One region of the Neobacillus sp. YIM B06451 genome, then DNA from elsewhere that is predicted to be linked to it. Evidence: riboswitches for the same ligand, from Rfam matches in the RefSeq annotation. Region 1 holds a riboswitch; each other region holds the start of a gene.
The links. Region 1 has a riboswitch for cyclic di-GMP ahead of RB160_RS05760 (ASCH domain-containing protein). Riboswitches for the same ligand answer to the same signal wherever they lie in the genome.
Positions count from the first base shown of each region.

Region 1 (19,324 bases):
TTACTACAATATAAAGGGAATCTTAGTTCTTGGGATTACTTACAGTTTTTCAAATATAGTGGTACTGTTAATTGCCAATGTGTTTTTATTCAGAAATCAATATAAAGAAATAAAGCCCGATATTAGTATGGTGAAAATAAAATATGTTAAGGATTTGATGAATACTGGGATTAAATTTTTTCTTTTGGAAATCTTTGCAGTTATTATTTTTTCTTCCGACAGTATTGTAATTACTCATACCGTTGGCAACAATGATGTGGCTACCTATCAGCTTGTTTTAAAGTTGTTTAGTGTTTTTACTATTATATCGAGTTCAGTAATGATTCCTCTTTGGTCGGCATATACTCATGCTTATAGTAAAGGCGATTTGAATTGGATAAAAACTACTTTGTCAAAAAATATAATTATTTTCTTTCCTTTTGGAGTTGGTATATTATTATTTTCTCTTTCAATTAACAGTATATTGAAATTTTGGTTGGGTGGAGATGTTGTTGCCTCAGAAGAGTTAATATGGATGTTAGCAATATACACGATTATTTCAATTTGGTGTAATATCTTTGCTTATTTCTTAAATGGAATAAACAAAATAACTGGCCAACTTATTACTGTTGGGGCGGGTGCTATAACAAATATTCCTCTATCAATTTATTTGGGTCAGTATTTAAATTTAGGATCACCTGGTGTAATTTTAGGTACAATAATTTGTTTACTTCCGTTTGCTATTTTGGGACCGATAGAAAGTTATTTGCACATAAAAAGAAAAACTTAATATGTGCTCATTTGTCTTTTTGGGAGGATAATGTGTTCAAATATGTTTATTCCGTTATATTGTGTATCTTTTTGTTCTTTTTAGTCTTTTTCTCAGCAAATGATTTTGCTTTGTTACAGCAAAATGAAACTTCTATTTATTCTCAAAACTATGCTGGGTTAAAAATTGTTGACTGGTTTTCAATTATATTAATCGCATTGGGAGTTATTAATATTTTTTATAATAAGTTTATTTTTGTTAGTAAGATTCAAAAATCATTATTTCTTTTCTTAATTGCAGTTTTATATGGAATCTTAATTGCTATATATAACAAAAATAGTCTTGATTTAAATCAAATAGGATTGCAAACATGGAAATATATCATTTATGCATTTTTTATTGGACTAACTTTAATTAATTTTAAGTTCACTGAAAAACATCTTCTGTTTTTTGTAGAGTATTTTTTATTGCTGGCTTTTATAAAATCAAGTACTGGATTAATTAACTATTTTAGCGGAAATGGACATAATTTTTATTTTCTCGGAAAAATAGTGTTTTCCACAGTAGACACTCTATATATAATTTGTGTTGCTTATTTCTATGTTTTGAACAGGATAATATTCAAAAATAATAAGAAGTATTACTTTATTTATATAATCGTCTTTTTGCTAGTTATTTTATTCTCTTTAAAAAGAAATTTTCTTTTAATAATAACCGTGGGTAGTTTGTTAACTTTAATCTTTTCCACTTTAAAAGGAAAGGCAAAAATAATCTTACTCTCTCTTTTAGTTTGTCTATGTATGTTACCGAGTGTTTTTTATGGGGGGATAGATATTGATACAATATTTATGCGGATTAAAGGAATTAACATATTTAATGAAGAGAATAACTTAAATAAGTTAACCTCTGACAACGGTCATTTAGATGATATATATGATGGAATAGATAATGTTAAGAAGTCTCCTATATTTGGACAGGGGTTTAATACATTTATTGAAAGATATAGAGTTACCTGGCAGGAGTCCTCAACCTTTCTTCATAATGCTTATCTAACCGTGTGGATAAATATGGGGATTTTAGGGCTGGTTTTATATATTAATATTATTTTCACCATATTTAGAGATGGTTTTACAAATTTTTATAATACTTCCAGTGAAAATAAAATAATAAAGTTATTTTTAATGCAAATAAGTGTATCCATTTTTATAGATGGTATAGCTTTTGCACCAATTTATACTTTCCCAACTATTTTCAATATAATTATTATTCTTATTAGTATTGTTATTCTGTTGAAAATTAAAAAAGATAGTAAACTAGGAGAATATTATGGAAAATAAGGTAGCAATTTTAATACCTATTTTTAATGGTATAGCACATACATTAAAATGTATCGAGTCAATAAAAAAATCAAGTTTTACAAATTATGAAATAGTAATAATTGATGATGGCTCGGAGGATAATTCATCAAAAATAATTAATATGAAACATCCCGAAATAACAATTATAAAAGGAACTGGAAACCTTTGGTGGTCTGGCAGTATGAATAAGGGTATTGAATATGTTCTTGAAAATCTTTCTGAATATGACTACGTACTATTACTAAATAATGATAATATAGTAAAAAAAAATATGATTATAGAGTTAGTAAAAGCTGCTAAGTATAATAAAGATACTGTAATTTGTTCAAAAGTACTCTTAATGGATGATCCTAAAAGACTCTTTTTTGCGGGGGGCTATAGTAGTATAAGAAAAGGGGGGTTGTATTCAAAAGGATGTTTTGAAATAGATGGGGATTTATTTTCGAAAGATCAATTAGTTGAATGGTGTGGAGGTATGGGAGTACTTATACCTATGAAAATTATTAAAGAGGTTGGCTTTTTTAATAACACTGATTTCCCTCAATATTATGGAGATGCTGATTATTTTTATAGAATTAGACAAAAGGGTTATAAAATATTATATAACACATCTAGTATATGTTTAAACAACCGTGATCAAACAGGTATCTATATAAAAGATGAAAAAGTTACTTTGGAAAATATAAAAGGTATTTTATTTAGTATAAAGTCACCAAACAATTTAAAAGTTAATATTAAGTTCTATTTTAGTCATTTTAATATTTTTAAAGGTGTTAGTATGTGTACTGTTCGATATGGTGTATTAGGCCTTAGAATACTAAAAAGAATTATTAAATATAATTTACGAATTATTTGAGGGTGAATATGAGAATTTGGATGCTACCTAAATATAATGTAACTAATAAATATAATGAGCTATTATCTAGTAGCTTGGAGAAAAAGGGGGTCGATGTATTTCATTTATTAAAAAAAGATATATTAAAAATTAAAAAAAATGATATTGTCCATATACACTGGCCCCATTCCTTATACCAAAGCGATTATAAATTAATTTTTATCTTAAAGAGTTTATTGCTATTAAACTTTTTTTTCTATCTTAAGACTAAAAAAGTTAAACTAGTTTGGACAATTCATAATTTATATCCGCATAAAATTAAGTATCCCAAATTAGAAAAATGGATTAGACAATTAATAATAAATCAAATGGATTTGCTATTTGCAAATGGTCATTTGCTTAGAGAAATTATTCTTAAACATTATAAGATAAATGAACAAAAATTAAAGGTATCACTTCATGGGGTTTATGAGGGAGTATATAAAAGGCAAGGTTTAGATTGCAGGGAAAAATACGGTATACCTAAAGGTAAATTTGTGTATTTATTTTTTGGCACTATAAATAAATATAAAGGATTAGAGAATTTAATTCGTAATTTTAAAAAAATACAGGACGAAGAATCAATTTTACTAATAGTTGGCAAACTTAGTGATGATTCATTTCACTTAAAGAAAGAAATAGAGGAAGCAGAAAATATAATTTCAGATTTCAGATTTATTCCGGACGATGAAATTGGAGATATCATATATAGCGCTGATTTGGTTGTTTTACCCTTTAAAGAAATTACAACATCGGGATCAGCAATATTAGCATTAACTTTCAAAAAAAACTTATTAGCCCCAAATTCACCATTTATAAATGAATACTTTGGTAAGTTGGCTAAAACCTATGAATCTAACCATGAAGATAGTTTGTATAACGCCCTAATTACTGCAAAAGATCAACAGAATGATTTTAAAGAAGAGCTTTTTAATCAAAAGTTAGCTGAATTGAATTGGGATAATATCACTGAAGAAATGTTAAAGGAATATGGGCATATAAAAAATTAAATATTCTTTAGTAAGAGTAATAATATATTCAACAAAAATTGTAACTATCTAGGCAACGTAGGCGAGTAGTTGAATTTCCCACTGTAGCCCGACTATAGCGAACACCGAGCAGCCATTAAGTGCGCACCAATTTGCAAAAAAGGACCAAACAGGGCCTTCCGGAAAGAATGAAGCCTCCCTCAATATGGAGAGGGGTGGGAAATTTGCACCCCTATTTACAGCGTGCCAGCATATTTTCCCTGGAGTAGTGGCCTAGTTTTGTTAAGATATCTGGAAACATCTTCTAAACAAGGCAACCCTATTTTCCTCCCTCGCCACTCTTTCTAGGAGACTTGAGAAGACTATCAGGAAAGATTAATTGCCCTTTTCCAAGCGGAAGAGGCAGGCATACGGGCTGAAAAAGAAAGGGGCCAATTCCGTTTCAAATAAGGCTGGACAGTCAAATCCGGATGAAACCTTCAGGATATCAAAGGGTTACATGATTCCATTCTCGAACAAGGTGAGGAGAATGGCGAGAAATTCTCTCTGAAAAGAAACCTGGTGAACGGAGAAAATTAAGAAACCGAAAGAAAAATCCGGTAAATTTGTCTCTACCAGGACGATATCTTTCGGTTTCTCCTGATGAATATATTCCATTTGACAATAATAAGGATGAAATGGTCATTCGATTGATACAAGTAAACAAAAATTTCTCGATCGTTTCGATGTGAGAATGGGATATTCGATTTACTTGAATCCATAGTTTTATTTCAACTGTCTAAATACATGAGAGAAATCTACTTGAATCCCCTGATTTTAGTTAATCAGGGGATATTCTGTTTTTACGCCCTGAGTAATAACCGAAAATTTTATTAATTATTCACTTCTAATCATTATAACAGAAAATGGAGGCGAGATTTAAATGAGTAACTATCTAATTATTTCCCCTGTACGAAATGAAGCTAATATCATAAAAAATACTTTAGAATCTGTAATTAACCAGACTATTAAACCAATGCAATGGATTATTGTAGATGATGGCTCAACTGATGGTACTTATGAAATTGCAAGCGAATATCAACAAAAACACAATTGGATTAAAGTAATAAAAAAACAGAATAGGGGATATGCAAAGTTGGGAGGTGGAGTAGTAGAAAGTTTTAATTTAGGCCTTAGCACTACTGATATTAACAAATATGATTTTTTAGTTAAATTAGATGGTGATTTAAAATTTGAGGTGGACTATTTTGAAAAGTTATTTACTTATTTTAAAAATAACCCAAACCTTGGTATTGCAAGCGGATTAACATACTTTGTTAGTAACGAAAAGTTAATTAAAGAAAATGCCCCAGACCATTATGCTATTGGACCATCAAAAGTTTATCGAAGAGAGTGTTTCTTAGAAATAAAAGGTTTAGTAGAAGACCTTGGTTGGGATGTAATTGATGTAATTAGGGCGCAAAATTTAGGTTGGAAAACTAGGAATTATCCAGATTTAAAATTAATTCACTTAAGACCAATGTCATCAAAAGCTGGTATTGTAAGAGGAAGATTTAGAAATGGATTAACCGATTATTTAACAGGTTATAATCCGCTTTTTATTATTGCACGAAGCATTTATAGAATATTTCATTATCCTTATATAATTGGTGGAATCATGATTTTTTTAGGTTATATATATGGTTTTTTGAAAATTCGAAAACAGTTAGTAACAGATGAAGAGAAAAAGTTTTTTCAAAGGCAACAATTAAAAAGGTTAATAGGAATTAAGCCAAGATAAGGGGTAGAGGCGTGATTAGTAAAATTTCTATTTTTAACATTAATTTCGACAATCAAAATATGGCTGAAGTAGTTAACTCAATAGCAAGAACTATTGAACAAGATAACAAAATGTTTGTAGTTACGCCGAACGTTGACTTTATTGTCCGGATTAAAAAAGATAGGGAATTTAAAAAAATTATTAAAAATGCTGATTTAATAATACCTGATGGTATGCCCATAATATGGCTTTCAAAATTAATAGGGCAACCTCTAAAAGAAAGAGTTACAGGAGCGGATTTACTTACTGTTCTTAGTAGAGAAAGTTTTGAAAAGGGCTTTAAACTATTCTTATTAGGTGGTACAGAGAGTCTAAACAAATTAGCTGTAATTAAACTAAGACAGAAATACCCTAATGTTAATATAGTTGGTAATTTTTCTCCATCTTTTAACTTTGGCGAGAAAGAAAATAAATTAATAATTGATAAGATTAATAGTTCTGGTGCCAATTGTGTGTTTGTTGCCCTTGGATCCCCTAAACAAGAACATTGGATAGAAAAACATAAAGATTTAATTCAGGCTAATGTTTTCATAGGCTGTGGGGCAGCAATTGATTTTGCAGCTGGTAAAAAAAGAGCTCCACTTTGGATGCAAAATTCAGGACTAGAATGGTTATATAGACTAATAAAGGAGCCAAGAAGACTATGGAAAAGATATATATTAACTGATTCTAAATTTATTGTGATTGCTATGAACGAAATAATAAAAAGGAAACTGAAAAGAAACCAAAAGTAATGAGGGACAAGAATTTGAATACTAATAGAAACAATATTAAAAAAGGTATTGCGGTATCTAGTATTGGTGATCCAAGTTCTCCAAAGACATGGTCAGGTACTCCAAGCGCAATATGTAAAGAGTTGGAATCTCGAGGAATATATCACGTCAAGGTAAATTCAGAAATTAATCATAAAATATTTAAAAAAATAGTTGCATTATTTTCTAAATTGTATTATTTAGGTGCAGAAGAATGGAAAAGAGGTAGAATAGGAAGATATTTTACAGCACAAATTGCTAATAAGGCCATTGAAAAAAATAATATAACTAAATTACTGCATATGGGTACATTGGATTTACCTTTCATAACACATAATAAGAAGCTTGAACATTATCTCTTTTGTGATTCGACTTGGCACCTCTGGTCAAAATATTCAACAGATATGAAGGGGTATTCAAAAAAATTATTAAAAGATGCTGAGAAGTTAGAAATCTTATCATATAACCAAATGACACACATATTTTCTATTAGCGAGTATGTAAAAAAGGACTTAATAAATCATTATGGTATTAATAGTGATAAAATTACAGTAGTTGGGACCGGAAGAGGTAAATTAAAACCGTATTTTGGTCCAAAAGACTATTCAAAAGGTCATATCTTGTTTGTTGCAAAAGGTAGGTTTAAAGATAAGGGATTGGACCTTCTCTTAAAAGGGTTTGAGTTAGCCTTAAAGAAAAATTCTTTGTTAAAGCTAATTATTGTCGGAGATGAACAGTATAAAAATTTTGTTGGAAATTTACCAAACGTTAAAGTTTATGGTTATGTAGAATGGCATCAACTTCAACATTTCTTTGATACTGCTACCCTTTTTGCCATGCCCGCTTTAAATGAGCCGTGGGGTCTAGTTTACCTTGAAGCTCTTGCATGTAAAACTCCCATAATTGGTTTGAATAGAAATTCTATTCCCGAGATAACAAAAAATGGCGAATTTGGTTTTATTATTAATGAAACAGCACCCGATGAATTGGCAAATATTATTCTACATGCATATTCTAATCCTTCACTTCTGAAGGAAATGGGAGAAAAAGGGCAAGAGTATTGCTTGAAGCATTTCACTTGGGAAACTGTTACATCGAAAATTTTGGATAAAATGGAAATTGAAAATTAGTAGGTAGAGGGCGGGATATACATGAATAGAACAAAAAACTTCATGATAATAACTAGCATATTTTCTCCCACAAAGGCTGTGGAAAAATTTTCTAACATATGTGATTGGTCTTTAATAGTGGTTGGCGACAAAAAGTCTCCTAATTCATGGGCACAAGAGAATACCATATTTTTATCCGCGGGTGAGCAAAAAAAATTAGATTATCAATTAATAAATTCACTACCATGGAATCATTATTGTCGTAAGATGATAGGTTATGTATATGCAATTAAACAAGGTGCTGATTACATTTATGATACCGATGATGATAACATTCCAAAGTTGAATTGGGAAATACCCAGGTTTGAGGGTGAATATCTAAAATCAAATGAAAATCTAGGATTTATAAATATATATAAATCCTTTACTGAACAACACATTTGGCCTAGGGGATTACCTCTTCAACTGATTAATGATTATAAAGCGACCTTAGAAGAAAATTCGCTTATAAAAAACAAATCTAAAGTTGGAGTTTGGCAAGGGTTAGCAGATGGTGACCCAGATGTAGATGCAATTTATCGACTGACCAATAATGAACCATGTATCTTTAAAGAAAGAGACCCGATTGTTCTAGCTAAAGGAACTATTAGTCCGTTTAATTCACAGAATACAGCCTTTTATAAGGAACTTTTTCCGCTTCTGTATTTACCAGCTTATGTAACTTTTAGGTTTACCGACATACTAAGAGGATTGGTGGCACAACCCATTATGTGGGCTGCAGGGTATGAATTGGGTTTTATGAATGCGACAGTTTTCCAAGAGCGTAATCCTCATAATTATGTTAACGATTTTGAATCAGAAATTCCATGTTATTTGCATGGGGAAAAAGTTATTGAATTAGTTGAGGGAAGTATTAGTTCATCCAAGTCTGTAGTAGATAATTTATACAATGCTTATGAAACTCTATGCAATAATAATATTGTGATTTCCAGTGAAATTGAAGTGTTGTCAGATTGGTTAAAAGATATTTCCTAAATAGTATAAATTTATAATAAAAATTATCAAATAAAATATTATTATAACGGGCTAACGCTCGTTATTTTTTTTGGGAGAGTTAAGAATGAGGTTAATATTACTTTCAGGTGGCTCTGGAAAGCGGCTATGGCCTTTATCAAATGATACAAGATCAAAACAATTTCTAAAAGTTTTAGAAGGGGCTAGTAATGAAAAGCAATCAATGGTACAACGTGTTTGGAAGCAATTAAAAAATGTTGGTCTTGTTGACTCCGCAATAATTGCAACTTCTAAGATGCAAAGAGATATGATTCATAGTCAACTTGGGGTGGATGTACCGCTAATTATGGAACCTGAACGTCGTGATACTTTCCCAGCAATAGTATTAGCGGCATCATATTTGTATTCCATTCAAAATGTTTCAGAAGAAGAAACAGTGGTTGTATTACCTGTCGACCCTTTTGTCCATGACCACTTTTTTGAAAAGATTAAAGAATTGGAGAAAGTACTATCTGAATCAAATGCAGAATTAGCTTTAATAGGAGTTAAGCCAACATACCCCGCATCTAAATATGGGTATATCGTTCCTAAAGAAATATCTAAAGTAAATAGTTTTATTACAGTAAATCGATTTATAGAAAAGCCTAATCATGAAATAGCTCAGAAAATTATCGATATGAATGCCTTATGGAACTGTGGTGTATTTGCATTTAAATTAAAATTTTTAATAGAAAAATTGGTTGAAAGGAGTATTCCTCTTAACTATGATGAGTTGGTTCAAAATTATGAAGATTTACCTAAAATTAGCTTTGACTATGAGGTAGTAGAAAAGGCTCAGCATATTGTTGCACTTCCTTATGAGGGATATTGGAAGGACCTTGGAACTTGGAATACATTAACCGAAGAAATGGCAACTACACAGTTAGGTAAAGGGGTTCTTAGTGATGATACAGAAAATACTCATTTAATTAATGAGTTGGATATACCAGTAACAGTTATTGGGGTAAAGGATGTTGTAGTAGCAGCAAGTCCGGATGGTATCTTAGTGGCAAATAAAGCTTCAAGCCCAAATATTAAAGACTTAATTGGTGGTTTTAATCAACCTCCAATGTATGAAGAGCGAATTTGGGGTTGGTCACGGGTACTAGACTATGCAAAATATGATGATGGAAATGAAATGGTAACAAAACGCATTTGTATCCTCAAGAATAAAAACTCCAGCTATCACTATCATAATCTTCGTGATGAAGTTTGGACTATTGTCCGTGGAGAGGGAGAACTTGCATTAGATGAATATATTACCAGGGTGAAAGCAGGAGACATTATTCATCTACCAGCAGGCAAAAAGCATGGCATTAAAGCTCTTTCTGATTTAGAGTTTGTTGAAGTTCAGACTGGTATAGGTATTAGCGATGAGGACTTTACCAGACATTATTTTAAATGGGAAGATGTTATAGCTCATTTTAGTAAATCGAAGGCTAAAGTAATACTGTAAAGCACAGGGGGGGAATAACTTCCTTTTTTTTATGGTTAAATTAAATCAAAAATAGAAGGTGTGAATTAATGAATATAGCCGTAGCGGGTACCGGGTATGTTGGTTTAGTAACTGGCGTTTGTCTTGCTGCACACGGCCATAGGGTTACGTGTGTTGATATAGATAAGAATAAAGTTGCGCTAATGAAATCAGGGGTATCCCCGATTTACGAGCCTGGCCTGGAGGAATTGATGAATAAAAACAGGGAACGATTAACTTTTACTACCGACTATGAAGATGCATACAGAAAAGCGGATGTGGTTTTTATTGGAGTTGGAACTCCTGAAAAACAGGACGGATCTGCTAATTTAAAGTACGTATACAAAGTTGCTGAACAAATTGCCCAAAGTGTTGAGCAAGATAGTATCATTGTAGTGAAGTCAACCGTTCCTATAGGAACAAATGATAGGATAGAGGATTTAATTAAAAGCAAATTGGCTAGAAATGTTCGGATTTCAGTTGCATCCAATCCTGAGTTTTTATCACAAGGATCAGCTGTAAGGGATACAATGCATGCCTCCCGTATTGTTATAGGCGTGGAAGACGAGTATACTGGGGAAGTTTTAAAAGAAGTGTATAAGGATTTTAGTACGCCTGTTGTCATTACAAACAGGAAAAGCGCCGAAATGATTAAATATGCTTCAAATGATTTTCTGGCGTTGAAAATATCTTTTATTAATGAAATTGCAAACCTCTGTGAGAGTGTTGGCGCTAATATTGAAGATGTTGCGCTTGGAATGGGCTTGGATAGCAGAATTGGAAATCAGTTTCTTAAAGCGGGCATCGGCTATGGGGGCTCTTGCTTTCCTAAAGACACTAAAGCCCTGCACTGGCTGGCAAGTTTTCATGATCATGAAATTAAAACAATTAAGGCTGCAATTGATGTTAATGAGAACCAAAAGTTAAAACTCATAAAAAAATCGCGAAAGTATTATGACAGCTTGAATGGGCTGAATGTGGCTGTTTTGGGGCTTACATTCAAACCTCGTACAGATGATTTGCGAGAGGCCCCAACGCTTGTGAATATTCCGTTAATGCTAGAAGATGGAGCAAACATTAAGGCATGGGATCCTGTAGGAGTAAATAATTTTAAGAAATTTTATCCAAATGAAGTCGCTTATTGTAATTCAATTGAAGACACTATAAAAGACGCGGATATCTGTTTTATTTTTACTGAATGGGATGAAGTAAAGGATTTTGATTTGGACAAGTATAGCAAATATATGAAACATCCTATTATTCTCGATGGACGGAATTGCTATGACTTAGCAAGTGTCAGGAAAGCAAATATAATTTATGATTCTATTGGGAGAGAGACAATCTACAATCTTAGAACAGTATTAGTTTAAGTTCATTAACAATCATAGTTTCACTGACTTTGTCCCTCGCCAGGCTTTGGCGGGGGGTTTTTGTAATGGAGAAAATTGAAATGAAGAACTCCTTTTGGATCTATGTAGCGACTATATGGGTAATCGGGTATTTTTCTTCACTCAGCTCCCGTAATTTACGAGAGAAAACACCGTTAATATCAAATGAAGCAGTGAATCCTATAAAAAATCTTAAATTTATATCACAAGGAACAGCAGGGAATGTGAAAGTTTTAAACTTGGCACTTAGGAGATCTACACACGTTCTAGTGTTTGGTTTTCTTGTCTTCCTGCTCGTTATATTTTTTGTAAGTCCCGTTGTCCGTATTATTATGCTTGATTGTGACGGTTGCTTAGGCTGCTAAAGATGAGTGGCAGCATCAATTATGGATTTGGGACTTGACGGGTTAGGGGTATTCCTCTTTTTTGGTAACTTTTATATTTCACAGAGAAAAGGTGAAGGGGTTAGGTAATGGAGCCTTTATTTTTTGAACCGGATTTTAAGGAGCGGATTTGGGGCGGGGAAAGGCTGAGGGATTTTGGTTATAACCCCCCTTATCCCCAAACGGGGGAGTGTTGGGCTTTTGCAGCGCATAGCAACGGCAATAGCCGAGTAAGGAATGGCGAATTAAACGGCCTGTCCTTAAACGATCTTTGGGAAGGCAACCGGGGACTTTTTGGGAATATTGAATGCGACCGCTTTCCACTTCTAATTAAAATACTCGATGCTTGTGACGATTTATCGGTTCAGGTTCATCCGGATGACACCTACGCACGTGAGAATGAAAATGGGGAACTTGGTAAGACCGAATGCTGGTATATTATTGACTGCGAAGAAGGCGCGGAGATCATCTATGGCCACCAGGCAAAAACAAAGGAAGAGCTACAACTTATGGTGGCTAACCGAGAATGGGATCGGCTGCTAAGAAGGATTCCTGTGAAGTGCGGCGACTTTTTTATGGTGCCAAGCGGGACTATCCATGCAATCGGCAAGGGGATTGTAATCCTTGAGACCCAGCAAAATTCGGATACCACCTATCGTGTTTATGACTATGACCGCAAAGACAAGGATGGCAATCTTCGTGAACTGCATATTGAGCGCTCGTTAGCGGTAGCGACTGTACCTTCGATTGATCCAAAGGTTGAACCGCTTATTCAAGTTAAGGATGGCGTGACAGTGACTACCTATGTTCAAAACGAGTATTTTACAGTCCATAAATGGGAAGTCGATGGTCAAGCCACTCTTCAACAAAGGAAGCCTTTCAAACTCGTAAGCGTTCTCAATGGGAATGGCACACTTTTAAAGGACAAGAAGGAATATTCGTTTAAGAAGGGCGATCATTTTCTTCTGCCGCATGGGTTTGATGAATTCAATCTTGTTGGAAAGGCGGAAATGATTGTTTCGCACTTATAAATTCAATGAGTGCAGTTTAGTAGAGTAGGTGATGAGAAATGCTTATTGGAGCGATTGGAGCAGGTGTAAAAAAGTTTGTCTGCGGGGTTGGCCGGCCTGATGGGATTATCATAGATTTCACCGTAATTCCTACTTTAACACCAGAAGAAACTCTTTAGGAAGTGATGGCATTCTTCACTACTTTTAATCTGGAAGGGTTAGGTGTAGGAACATTTAGAGCTGTTAAACTCGATGTAAGTAGTAAAACTTACGGGACCATTCCGAATACCTCTAGGAAAATGACGTTGATATCCACTTTATCATATTCTTATTGAGCATTTAGTGATTCCTGTTCCTTATGGATAACGACGTGAGGGCAACTGCTTTAGCCGAAGCGGGATGGGAGCGGCAAAGGGCCTGGACAATTGCGTTTATATTGGGATTGGAGTTGGTTTGGGGTTGTTTCTGAAGGGAAGCTGCTGCACGGTATGGGCCACCGGAGATAGGGCATATCATTGTGCACCGGGAAGATGGCGACTTTTTTCCAATGGGTTACTTTGTAAACTATGTGGGTACATTTATAGTAGAAACTATAAATGGGGTGTTGGAGAAATGCTAATGTTATTGATTGGCCTTTTTATTGGTTCATTTGCAACAATCTCCACGATGAGCTTAATGTTGGCCGCCAAAAGGGGCGACGATAGATTGGGTTATAATTCACATAATAAAATGTAGCAGTCCTTTTATGGGCTGCTACATTTTGAGAAGCGTTTTTATAAATATGTTTCATCCTCGGCCCGGACTCTGATTTTTCTGGCGGGTGTTCCATAGGCAACAGCATATGCACCGATATTTTTAAGAACGGTTGACCCGGCGCCGACCACTGTATGCTCGCCAATCGTAATATTATGAATTACATTTGCTCCTAGTGAAACAGTTGAATGGTCGCCCACTGTAACACCACCGCCAAGTGTTGCCCCAGGGGCAATGCTGACAAAGTCACCAAGCTGGCAATCGTGGTCAACGGATGATTTTGTGTTAATGATGCAATGGTCGCCAACTGTGGTAGCACTGTTTATGACTGTATTAGCCATAACGGCTGTTCCATTGCCAATCGATACATAATTTCCTATAACTGCTGAAGGATGGATGGCACGAATGAATTTAAAGTTTTTATCCATTCTTAGAATATCATTCACCATATTACGTCGAGCCCCGTTTTCCCCAAGTGCAACGATTCCTCCGGTAATGGTATGCGGGTGCGTTTTTAATATCGGTAAATCGCCAATAACGCTATACCCCATAATTTCTTCCCCAATTTCACGGGCTCCATCAATGATCCCAATAATACGGTAACTGCCCATCATTTCAAGGATATCGATAATCACCTTGCTATGTCTCCCTGACCCAAAAACAACAACATTCTCCAATTCTGTTCATTCCTTTTGTAAGATGGTCCGTATATCTTTAATCTATCAAAGTTTGACAAAAAAGGATAACCATTTTAAGAGAACTAGAATAATTCCTTAAATAATTCTTAAACGAAACTGCCAATTTCAAATAAAAAGACAGGTGCTTATTTACACCTGTCAAAACTTTATTTCAGTTCCAATTGGTCCTTGAGATCGTTTTGAATGGATTGTCTGACTTCATTAGGAACAAGGTAATAATAAATTCTATTGATTTTTGTGCCAGTCCCCTTCAGCTCCATTTGCTGAACGTCTTTGCCCACATCTTTGTAATTCTTTTGGATTTCAACCATCTCATTAAAGGTTAGGTTGGTTCGTACATTTTTGCCAAGTGCTCCAAAAATATCTCCGAAATTTGTTAAACTTTGAAATGAAGCCCCTCTATTAATAACAGCCTGGATGATTTGCCGTTGCCTTGATTGCCGGCCAAAATCCCCACGTGGATCTTCGTATCTCATACGCGAATATTTTAGGGCAGTTTCACCATTTAAATTAATTTCCCCTTTAGGAAAATGTTCGCCTTCATAAGTAAAATCAAGTGTATTGTTAACCCTTACCCCGCCTACAGCATCAACAATATCCTTGAACCCTTCCATGTTGATTTGGACATAATAATCAATTGGGATATCTAGGAAGTGTTCTACTGTATTCATGGCCATTTCAACCCCGCCAAAGGCATAGGCATGGTTGATTTTGTCCTCTCTCCCGCGGCCGACGATTTCAGTTCGCGTATCCCTTGGGATGCTCAGCATTTTAACTGATTTATTATTTGGATTAACTGTCAGGACAATCATGGAGTCGGAACGCCCTCTGTCACCTTTCCTCTCATCCACTCCAAGCATAAGCACAGAAAACGGCTGCTGCTTTTTTAAAGTTATCTTTTCTTCCCGCTTTTCGGATTTCTCTCGTTCCAACGGCTGATGCATCGTATCCACAGTACTTGTTAGTGATCTATACACAGTAAAGGCGTAAGTGCCAACTGCTAAAAACAAAATGAATAGACTAATAAAAACAATTTTAACCCAACTTCTCTTTTTCTTTTTTTCTGCTCTCATTTTACCCTCCGATGTCTAATACGCCTTCTCTCAGAATAGCAAAAAATTGGGGTTTTATCTATGAGAATTTCAATTAATTTACAAGGTTCGGCAAATATTAGCAAAGTGAGGGTTAGGGTTTGGACATTACCTTTCTTAATATCAATCTAGCAATTCACATTCCCCTACTCTTCATCATCAAAGACGAAGTCTTCCTTACGCTTCCTCCCTAAGGCAGATTTTTGATTTAAATAGATGGGATTACAGTGTTTCTGTAGAAAACAGGGGGCGGGAGCTGTCGACTACTGGGATATAGAGCAACACTAAGGGTTTTTCTTTTGCAAGGAGGGGGTGGTTTAGATCCCTGGGTTCAATCCAATTGTTTATGGGGCGAACTGATAAGGCTGCCAGGGAATGATTTCTACTGCTATGGAAATAAAAAACGAATCCGGGACGGTTTCGGATTCGTTTCAAGTTTATTATGTTAATCAAGTTTTTTTGTTGCACTTTAAACTATCGATATACTATATCTACACGCAGTTCTATGTAAAACTGCTTATTGAATTTTTTCGATTGTCGCACCGAAAAATTCCTGCACATTCGTTGAGCCGCCAGATACATTTTCAAACGAATAAGCACCTAAAGGCAATCCCCAGAAACGTGCCCGATCCTCTTCTAGTAAATCTCCAGTACTCTTATACATAATGACTTCATAAGAGTTTCCTTCATCATCCATTATATGGGTGACAGAAACAACATCACCGTTTTCTAAATTCTGTTCTTCAACCGTAATGACATCACCTTCAAATGAAACGATCTTTTCAAAATAAGGTGATGGATTTTTATTTAGAAGTTTGTAATTGACTGAGGAGTCTACCATACTTTTTACCTTTTGTATGTCCGCATCAGTTTTTGCAGGGAAGAGTGTATGATTATTAGCGATAAAATCATATGATACTTGTCCTAACTCAAGTGCATCTTCTGTGATGATTGGAAGGTCATGTGCCAATCCATACGCGTAAGCTTCTTCAGCAGAAATGGTTGCTTTTGTTTCCTGAGAAGTGGATTCTTCGGATTCCGTTTCCTCCGAAGTTGAATCATCCGATTTCGTTTCGTTGTTCTGTTCAGCGGTTTCTTCCGATTTTTTGTCGTCACCTGACTTAGCAGATGAAGTGTTTGCATCGCCACTGCATGCGGATGCTACAACTAGCAGAAATACTGAAACTAAACAAAGTACTAATTTTTTCATCTTGATACCCCCTAAAATAATTCGTATTACTAAATTCCTAGGACAATTATACTAGAAGAATACCAATATTAATATAGATTGTAGGAAAGGTTTGCTAAATATGTTGCTTTTGTGAAATAAGCGACATGAACTAATGGTTGGTATTTATTTATAACGAGGTCTTTTATGAGGGAGTTAAGTAAGCTAGCTTGTGACTTTGCATTACTTGTCAGAAAAAGTCGAATGTATTCCCTTTAATAACCTATCTCGCAGTAGTAAAATTGGACTAAGAATCTGATAAAGGCAAACCTATTGAAAAATTGGGACGCAAAGTCTCAGGTCTAAGGTATTTTTACTATGACGGCTGGATTACCGGGTTTATTCAGTAGAGGAGTGTGTTCTACATGTTTAAGTCCATTGTTTGTTTCCTGCGCAGAAACCATAAATATTCCTACTACACCAGTGAATGTCTGAGATGTGGAAAAAAACGATACAATTAACAAATGTAAACTCGAATAATGGGCTGCCATTATTCTTTTTTTTTGCCCATTCCCGTTCTTACTTCATCATTAAACCATGGGGACGGTTCTTGTGGCTTTTTGGTCAGTAAGCAAACCATGAGAAGGGTACTTTTAGACCAGAATAACCCTCCCTGTGGAACTTTTTTTTCAATATATGCTACATTATAGATTAGCAAAAGGATGGGAGTTTTTTTCAATGAATGAACAGAACAATGCTTTGCCGCCAAAAACGTGTGAGATTGAGCGTCTTATTACAATGGAAAATGACATCAATAAAGTGCTGGAAGGCAAGAAAACGGCTACGCGCCGTAACGGCCGTTATGCGGATGTAGGCGAAATCATGGAGTTAAAAGGAAAGAAATTCGTCGTGGACAATGTCTATTCCCAATCACTGGGAGAATTGACGGATGCAGATGCCGAGCGCGAAGGCTTTGAAAATGTAGAAGCGTACAAGCAGTCGATCCTATCTTATCATCCGGGAATGCCTTGGCTTCCGCAAATGCGCGTCTGGGTGCATGAATTCAGCCCTGTTGAAGAATAAGAAATGGATTTATTGTACCGAATCATTATTTATCTTCACGTCGCAAGCGCGATTGCGTCAATTGGGCCTTTCTTCATTTTGATGCCCATTGTGAAAAAGTTGCCTGATGCTGTGGAGAAAGAACTGGAGGTCTATTTGGCTTTGTTGAAGTCAGTCGTGCGGCTGTCTAAGCACGCCGGCCATGTACTGGTTGGAACAGGAGTGCTGCTCGTCATCCTCGGCCCCTGGACATGGAAAACACCGTGGATTGTCGGAACCCTGGCGCTGCTGTTCGCCTCCCTCTTTTTCCTGGCACGGGCATTCTCGCCAACACTTCGGAAATTTGCCGAAGAAGGTGCAAATAAAATAGCACTTACCGCAAAACTGAAGCGCACCATCTGGACCTACATAATTTTGTTGATGGCAATGCTCTGGTTCATGGTCGTGAAGCCGGATTTGTGGTGAAGATGGGTCATGGGGACGGTTCTCATGGCTTATAGATGCCGGAAGAACTGTTCCGGTAGCTTGCTTAACTCTGCCAGTAGTGTTATTTACAATTGCCCAAACGATTGACGCCCCCTTTAGGCCTGCTGGCGCGGGTCTAAAGGGGGCGTTTTTGAATGGGTAACCTTGTGTATTTTTTGCCTGTCTGTGAAATGTGTGTATGGTGTAGACCATGGGGACGGTTCGGATGGTATATACATGCCAGAAGAACCGTCACCGTGGCACCAGCGGGTCTGACACTTTTTTTCCTAAAGCTATGACACAAGATCGGCACCGCTCCCGTCTAATCTTACAGGAGGGGTAAAAATGAAAAAGTGGATTATTTTCGGCGGGATTTCGCTGCTGTTTATTGCCGGTCTTTCTTACTACTTTTCAACGCAATTCAAGGTGGCAAATGCGTGGGACGGAGAAGGAGAGGCCATTGTAATGGCCAATAAGGTTTGGAGCATTCAGTTTACCGAAAAAGTCGCGAAGGAAAGCCTTCATTCTGATTCAATCTATGTTCTGGATGATCTAGGCAAGAAAATCAAAACAAAACTGTCTCTAAGCGATGATCAAAAAACGATCTATATTGACCCTCCTGGAGACGGGTATCCTCTTGACGCAAGATTTTACACATTAAATTTTAATAAAGACCTCCAATCTTCGGCAGGGAGAAGCTTGGGAGGGATTAAATCATGGAAGTTTGTTGTAAAACAAAAACTTCCTGTCATCGGATCGAAGGAAAAGTTGAATGGTTATTTTAAAAATATATTGAAGCAAGAAAAAACTTCGGGCGGCTGGTGGTTTTCGAGAGATACAATGGAGTCGTCCATGAGTGACGCAAAATCATCCGCGGATACAGCTAATCAGGCAGCCCACTCCGAAACGAACAATCAAGTCCAGGGAGTCGACGAAGCGGACCTTGTCAAAACAGACGGAAAGCATATTTTTCAGGCGGAAGAAAATGAAGTCCGCATCATTCAGGCTGCGCCCGAAGAGGATATGAAGCTTTTGTCGAGGATTTCCTATAACGGAAAGTTTATGCCGTACCAGCTTTTTTTACACGAAGAGAAATTGGTCGCAATCGGACATTCGTATCACACGAATGC
Region 1 is NZ_JAVFKJ010000002.1:259,057-278,380, reverse strand. It holds gene RB160_RS05835 (lipopolysaccharide biosynthesis protein) at 1-769, shown strand, start outside; gene RB160_RS05830 (O-antigen ligase family protein) at 802-2,085, shown strand; gene RB160_RS05825 (glycosyltransferase family 2 protein) at 2,075-2,962, shown strand; gene RB160_RS05820 (glycosyltransferase) at 2,971-3,990, shown strand; gene RB160_RS05815 (glycosyltransferase family 2 protein) at 4,892-5,749, shown strand; gene RB160_RS05810 (WecB/TagA/CpsF family glycosyltransferase) at 5,761-6,522, shown strand; gene RB160_RS05805 (glycosyltransferase family 4 protein) at 6,537-7,670, shown strand; gene RB160_RS05800 (STELLO glycosyltransferase family protein) at 7,692-8,684, shown strand; gene RB160_RS05795 (sugar phosphate nucleotidyltransferase) at 8,770-10,158, shown strand; gene RB160_RS05790 (UDP-glucose dehydrogenase family protein) at 10,227-11,546, shown strand; gene RB160_RS05785 (hypothetical protein) at 11,612-11,929, shown strand; gene manA (mannose-6-phosphate isomerase, class I) at 12,037-12,978, shown strand; gene RB160_RS05775 (acetyltransferase) at 13,731-14,387, opposite strand; gene tagU (polyisoprenyl-teichoic acid--peptidoglycan teichoic acid transferase TagU) at 14,555-15,481, opposite strand; gene RB160_RS05765 (hypothetical protein) at 16,017-16,709, opposite strand; cyclic di-GMP riboswitch class I at 16,981-17,065, shown strand; gene RB160_RS05760 (ASCH domain-containing protein) at 17,406-17,750, shown strand; gene RB160_RS05755 (hypothetical protein) at 17,754-18,194, shown strand; gene RB160_RS05750 (beta-propeller domain-containing protein) at 18,540-19,324, shown strand, end outside.

Region 2 (2,176 bases), on a different contig from region 1:
AAATGGTGAAGGACCTCTACTATGAAGATACCCCCACTATAATCGAACAGCATCATGAAAGGCTGAATGGGAGCGGCTATCCCCATGGCCTAAAAGGGGATGATATCCTTTTGGAAGCACGAATCATCGCGGTGAGCGATTCATTTGATGCTATGACCGAGGATCGGGCCTACCGCAAAGCCTATGATATCCAATATGCTGTCAATGAGTTAATCAGCATGGCTGACACCCATTATGACAGGAAAGTCGTTGAGGCGTTTGTTGAGATTTTAAAAGAAGAAGGGCGCCTGGATAACGAAATGCTTAAGGTAAAATGAAAGGAATCAATCGATGGTGATTGATTCCTTTTTTATTTCAGCCAAAGTTTACAGATTAAAGGCTGTATTTCTGTGCCTCCCTAGTTAAAAGCAGTTGTTACTGTAGCAGAACGCCGTTAACATACAAACCGCCTGTTGTGGATACTTCCTCGACGGACGTTACAATATGTCCAGAGTTTCCAGGGTACACATCACCTACAGCAGGGATTTCCGGGTTTTCAATATCTGTTATTTTCATTTCCTTCAAAATAAATCCATTTACCTGTTTTTGATTACGGGCCATATAGTCAATGTCTGCCTTAATAGATTGAGTTTTTTTGTGGGTAACATAATGGGTTTTTTCTCCCCTTGTCCCTTCTCCTGTGGTCCAATATACTTCAACAGCATATACAGTCTCTTCCGCATAAGTAAACTCCAGTTCCTTAGCTATCTTCTGCATTTCTGCATTATTCAATCCCAGAGCGGTTTGAACATCGCCTTTCCCTACAAATCCCGTACCGGTTGCCGAATCGAACGTTACTGCCGCGAATGCGGAACCTGCGAGTACTCCAATTGCCAAAGCCCCTGCTACCAAACCTGATAAAATTTTCTTCATTCTCTTCATCTCCCCTTAGAGTTTAGGTTTGTTTCTAAAGGGCCGGTTACACTATTGGCTCCATATAGCCCAAGTGTCCATGTAAAGGCTATACTTCAACGCTTCCCCTGAGTCGTCCCGATACTATGTACGGAACAAGCAAAAGAAAGATGAGCGGTATTTTCGTTTGCTGAATTCTATATACCGAACATCTTTTATAAGGTTATTATAAATTAAACAATAGTTTAAAACCCAGAATTTCCGGTCGACAATCCCTCCGAAAATCTCGACATGTTTATGGTTAAAACGGGGAAAACTGGACCGCCATGGTTCTTAAAAAAGGACAAAAAAAGAGCACTAACAAGGTTAGCGCTGGCAATGGATCGTGTATACCTAGGAGGAAGAATGTAAAACAAGGGCAACCGCTGCCCTTATTCATTCAAAGTATATAGTAAACGGGAGTTGAAATATACCTTTTTTAATAGACAAATTACGTCAAAAATCGTGGGTATGTAGAAAAATAATGATTAAAAAAACTGTTTTTTTCAAGTAAAATGGAAGGAAGTAGGAAAACTATTACTAGGAAAACAGGTGAACCACCATGAGAAGCGTTATCGGGAAACATGTCAGTCTTGTTTTTCTTATACCCGCGCTGCTTTTAACAAATGCTTTCATAACGATTCCCGCCGAGCTTGAGTGGGACATTTTATTATTTCTCTGTATTATGGTCGTGTTTGATCAGGTTAATTTAAAGGTTTTTTCCGGTTTTGGGTACTCCTTTTTCAATGTCATTTTGTCGCTGATTGTATTTGATCGGTTTTCGATCGTATATGGATTTATTTATCTCCTGGTTGATAGCATAATGTCCATCCTTCTTAAGAAAAGGGGCCGGCTGCAGTCAATCTTATCATTATTGTCGATCTATACCATTATAATCATAGTCTGCAACGAATTGTATAATGGCTATTCCGATATGGATTACCAGGCCCGATATTTAACGTCTTTATTTATGCTATTCCTAAGTGTCCTGCTGAAATATGTATATGTCTATCTTGAAACCGGGGCTGCAACTACAAAGCTTTTCCTGGATCGGTTTGGGCCAATGTTGTTTGAGGTGGGGATAGTTTTCCCAATTCTTGCATTCTATGACCATCTCGAAATTAATCTCGTACTCATTCTTTTCCTATCTTATTACACATTCATTGGGTTCCTGCATAAGAAATTTATCGGAATCAACCAGGCTCATATTGACATAATAACGGAAAAATTTTCAAAAAAATATAAA
Region 2 is NZ_JAVFKJ010000015.1:18,064-20,239, forward strand. It holds gene RB160_RS19525 (HD domain-containing phosphohydrolase) at 1-317, shown strand, start outside; gene RB160_RS19530 (hypothetical protein) at 415-912, opposite strand; cyclic di-GMP riboswitch class II at 944-1,027, opposite strand; gene RB160_RS19535 (ImmA/IrrE family metallo-endopeptidase) at 1,493-2,176, shown strand, end outside.
Region 2: it holds a riboswitch for cyclic di-GMP, as region 1 does, so the genes downstream of both, RB160_RS19530 (hypothetical protein) here and RB160_RS05760 (ASCH domain-containing protein) in region 1, are expected to answer to the same signal.

Region 3 (3,585 bases), on a different contig from region 1:
ATATGCTGGCGGCTATGATGTGGAAATCGCCAAGAGAATCGCCGATGGACTCGGCAAAGAACTCGTTATTGTCAAAACAGAATGGGATGGCCTTGTACCGGCATTGACTTCCGGCAAAATCGACGCGATTATTGCAGGAATGTCACCAACGGAAGAACGTAAAGAAACAATCGACTTTTCGGACAACTACTATAAATCGAATCTTGTAATGGTTGTAAAAAAAGGAAGCAAGTATGAAGGAGCGAAATCAATTAACGATTTCAAAGGTGCGAAGGTAACTGCGCAGCTGAATACATTCCATTACTCCGTCATTGACCAAATTGAAGGCGTAAAGAAAGCAACAGCGATGGATAACTTCCCGGCAATGAGGGTCGCGCTTCAATCGGGCATCATAGATGGATACGTTTCTGAGCGTCCTGAAGCTGTGAGTGCTTCAGCCGCGAACGAAAACTTTGCGATGGTCGAATTCGAGGATGGTTTCAAAACATCCGAAGATGACACAGCGATTGCTGTCGGACTTAAAAAAGGAAGCGGCCTGAAGGACAAAATCAATGAAATCCTGAGCGGCATTTCCGAAGAAGACCAAACAAGCATCATGGATGAAGCAATCAAGAACCAGCCGGCGGCAGAATAGAGATAGATTTCGGTGGAAACCGGCTGTGTCTTGCATACAGCCGGTTTCATGATGAAATGGAGGAGGAGAAGCATGAGCATCGAATGGATTGTAAAGATCGTATCGGAAAACTGGGAGATGTTCCTGCGCGGAGCCGGCACAACGCTATGGATTGCGCTCGTTGGGACAATTGCCGGAGCAATTATCGGCTTGATTGCCGGCATCATCCGGACGATTCCTGTTCCTGAACGGGGACTGAAAAAGATTGTATTGGCAATCGTTAATTTTCTTTTATCGGCATATATTGAATTTTTCCGCGGTACGCCAATGATTGTCCAGGCAATGGTCATTTATTACGGCTCCGCATTAGCATTTGATATTAATATGAATGTCATGATGGCGGCACTTATTGTTGTATCGATTAATACCGGAGCTTATATGGCGGAAATTGTCCGCGGTGGAATTATATCAATCGACAAAGGCCAGTTCGAGGCTGCCCAGGCAATCGGGATGAACCATATCCAGACGATGGTCAACGTCGTCTTGCCGCAGGTTGTCCGCAACATTTTGCCGGCAACGGGGAACCAATTTGTCATCAATATTAAGGATACATCCGTCCTTAACGTTATCTCGGTATCTGAATTGTACTTCCTGACAAAATCGGTAGCGGGCAACAATTTCCGTTATTTCGAGTCATTCTTTGTAGCGTGTGTCCTTTATTTTGTCATGACATTTGCTGTAACGAAAATCCTTCGTTATTTTGAAAAGAAAATAGAAGGGCCGGATAGCTACACGGTTGTCGGCGAGGATATCCAGCCTGCGAGATAATAGCTGCAGAAAGGAGGAGAACGTATGGAAAAAGTTATTGATATCCAGCATTTAAATAAGTCCTTTGGAAACCATGAAGTGTTAAAGGACATTAACTTTTCGGTTAATAAAGGGGAAGTCGTGAGCATTATCGGTTCATCCGGGTCCGGCAAATCGACGCTCCTTCGCTGTGTAAACCTACTGGAAATGCCGAGCGGCGGCCAAATCATTTATAAAGGCGAGAACATTCTTGATGACAAGCATGACCTGTTCCTTTACAGGAGAAAGCTTGGCATGGTGTTCCAGCAATTCAATCTGTTCAACAACCACAACGTCCTTGGCAACTGCGTGGTCGGGCAAGTAAAGGTGCTTAAGCGCTCAAAGGAAGAAGCTGAAAAAGTCGCCCTGAACTATTTGAAAGTGGTCGGTATGGATAAATACATTAATGCCAAACCGCATCAATTGTCCGGCGGGCAAAAGCAGAGGGTAGCGATTGCAAGGGCCTTGTCAATGGAACCGGATGTCATGCTGTTCGACGAGCCAACTTCCGCGCTTGACCCTGAAATGGTTGGCGAGGTTCTCAAGGTTATGAAAGATCTTGCCGAATCAGGATTGACGATGCTGATTGTTACACACGAAATGGAATTTGCCCGTGAAGTTTCCGACCGGGTTGTCTTTATGGATAAAGGGGTTATCGCCGAGGAAGGAAGCCCTGAGCAAATCTTCAGCAATCCAACCCAGGAACGGACAAGGGAATTCCTGAAAAGGACATTAAAACAGTACTAAATCGACATCCTCGGGCCTTTTCTCCTATTATTCTAGAAAAAAATTCAAAAAATTTGGATAATAGTTGCAAATAGTTATAAAGTCCTTGTATAATTATGACATATACTAAAATAGACCCAGGGGCAACTTATCTGAAAAGATAAGAACGCAAAGCTAAAGGGGCTAAAGCAGGAGTACTGCCATGCCAGCCAGTTGCATTAAACAAGTCCCTCTTCTATTATTGGGTCTTTTTTGTTGGACTTTCTAAACAGTTGGAGGGAATGGGGATGTTGAAAAAAGTATTATCAATTTTTTTCACGGCTGTCCTGATTTTTGGATTGGGCTCACCGGCTTTCGCGAATGAAGAGAAAGATGTAGCCAAAGCGGTCAGTTTGATTGAAAAGACCAATAATGAAATTTACGAAAAGGTTGAAAAAGCAGTAGAAAAGGCAGACAAGCTGCAAGCCCAGTATCTTGAGGATATTAAAAAACTTCAAGAAGGCGACACTGGAACGCATGAAAAACTAACGCAAAAATACAATGAAAAATTAGATAAAATCATTTCGGATATTTATGAGGAAACGCTGAAAATGTCGGATAAAACGATTGCGAAGGCCGCGGAATACGGAGTAATTGCCGAATGCAGCTGGGTACTTGTCCGTTTTGCTGATAGAGAAGTGTGGATTGACCCAATCCGTATTGTAAAAATATATCCATAATACTAAATTTTATTGAATGAATTATTTGAATACTATATGATAGAAGTAACTTTACGAGTCTAATATTAAAGATAGACTCGTTTTTTTTGTACAATAGGGGGTGGTCTATTTGGCTTTTACTATTGGGAAAAAGGGAACTGCATTGGAGAAAGTTTCACTTGAAGCATTTGATATTAGCCTTCTTGCACGTGGGGATGGAACTGAATTCATGGTCTCCAATATAACAAAAAATAATATTCTCTATATTTACCCTAGCGACTCCCCAAATGTAACGGAGTTTATTTATATTTTGGACGGCCACCTAATCTGCGAACTAAATGGGGAAAAAATAGAACTTGGTCCAGGCGATTATTTTACCGCTACTAATTTAGAGGAACCCATTCATTTCTCGACTATAACAAATGTAGTGTATCTATGGGTTATAACTGAACCAACTTTTTATCAATTAAGTGAGAGTTTAAACAGCTTAAAGAGTATTGTTGAAGAGGTTGAACGAAAGGATAAGTATACAAGCAAACATAGCAATAGAGTTACTGAGTATGCAATGAAAATTGCCAAAAAGCTTATGTTCCCAAAAGACAAGCTCGAAAACTTATATATTGCTTCGATATTGCACGATATCGGAAAAATTAATATACCTACCGAAATTTTAAATAAACCCGATAGGTTATCGAGTGAGGA
Region 3 is NZ_JAVFKJ010000015.1:14,441-18,025, forward strand. It holds gene RB160_RS19505 (transporter substrate-binding domain-containing protein) at 1-634, shown strand, start outside; gene RB160_RS19510 (amino acid ABC transporter permease) at 707-1,441, shown strand; gene RB160_RS19515 (amino acid ABC transporter ATP-binding protein) at 1,466-2,206, shown strand; cyclic di-GMP riboswitch class I at 2,318-2,406, shown strand; gene RB160_RS19520 (coiled-coil domain-containing protein) at 2,473-2,904, shown strand; gene RB160_RS19525 (HD domain-containing phosphohydrolase) at 3,014-3,585, shown strand, end outside.
Region 3: it holds a riboswitch for cyclic di-GMP, as region 1 does, so the genes downstream of both, RB160_RS19520 (coiled-coil domain-containing protein) here and RB160_RS05760 (ASCH domain-containing protein) in region 1, are expected to answer to the same signal.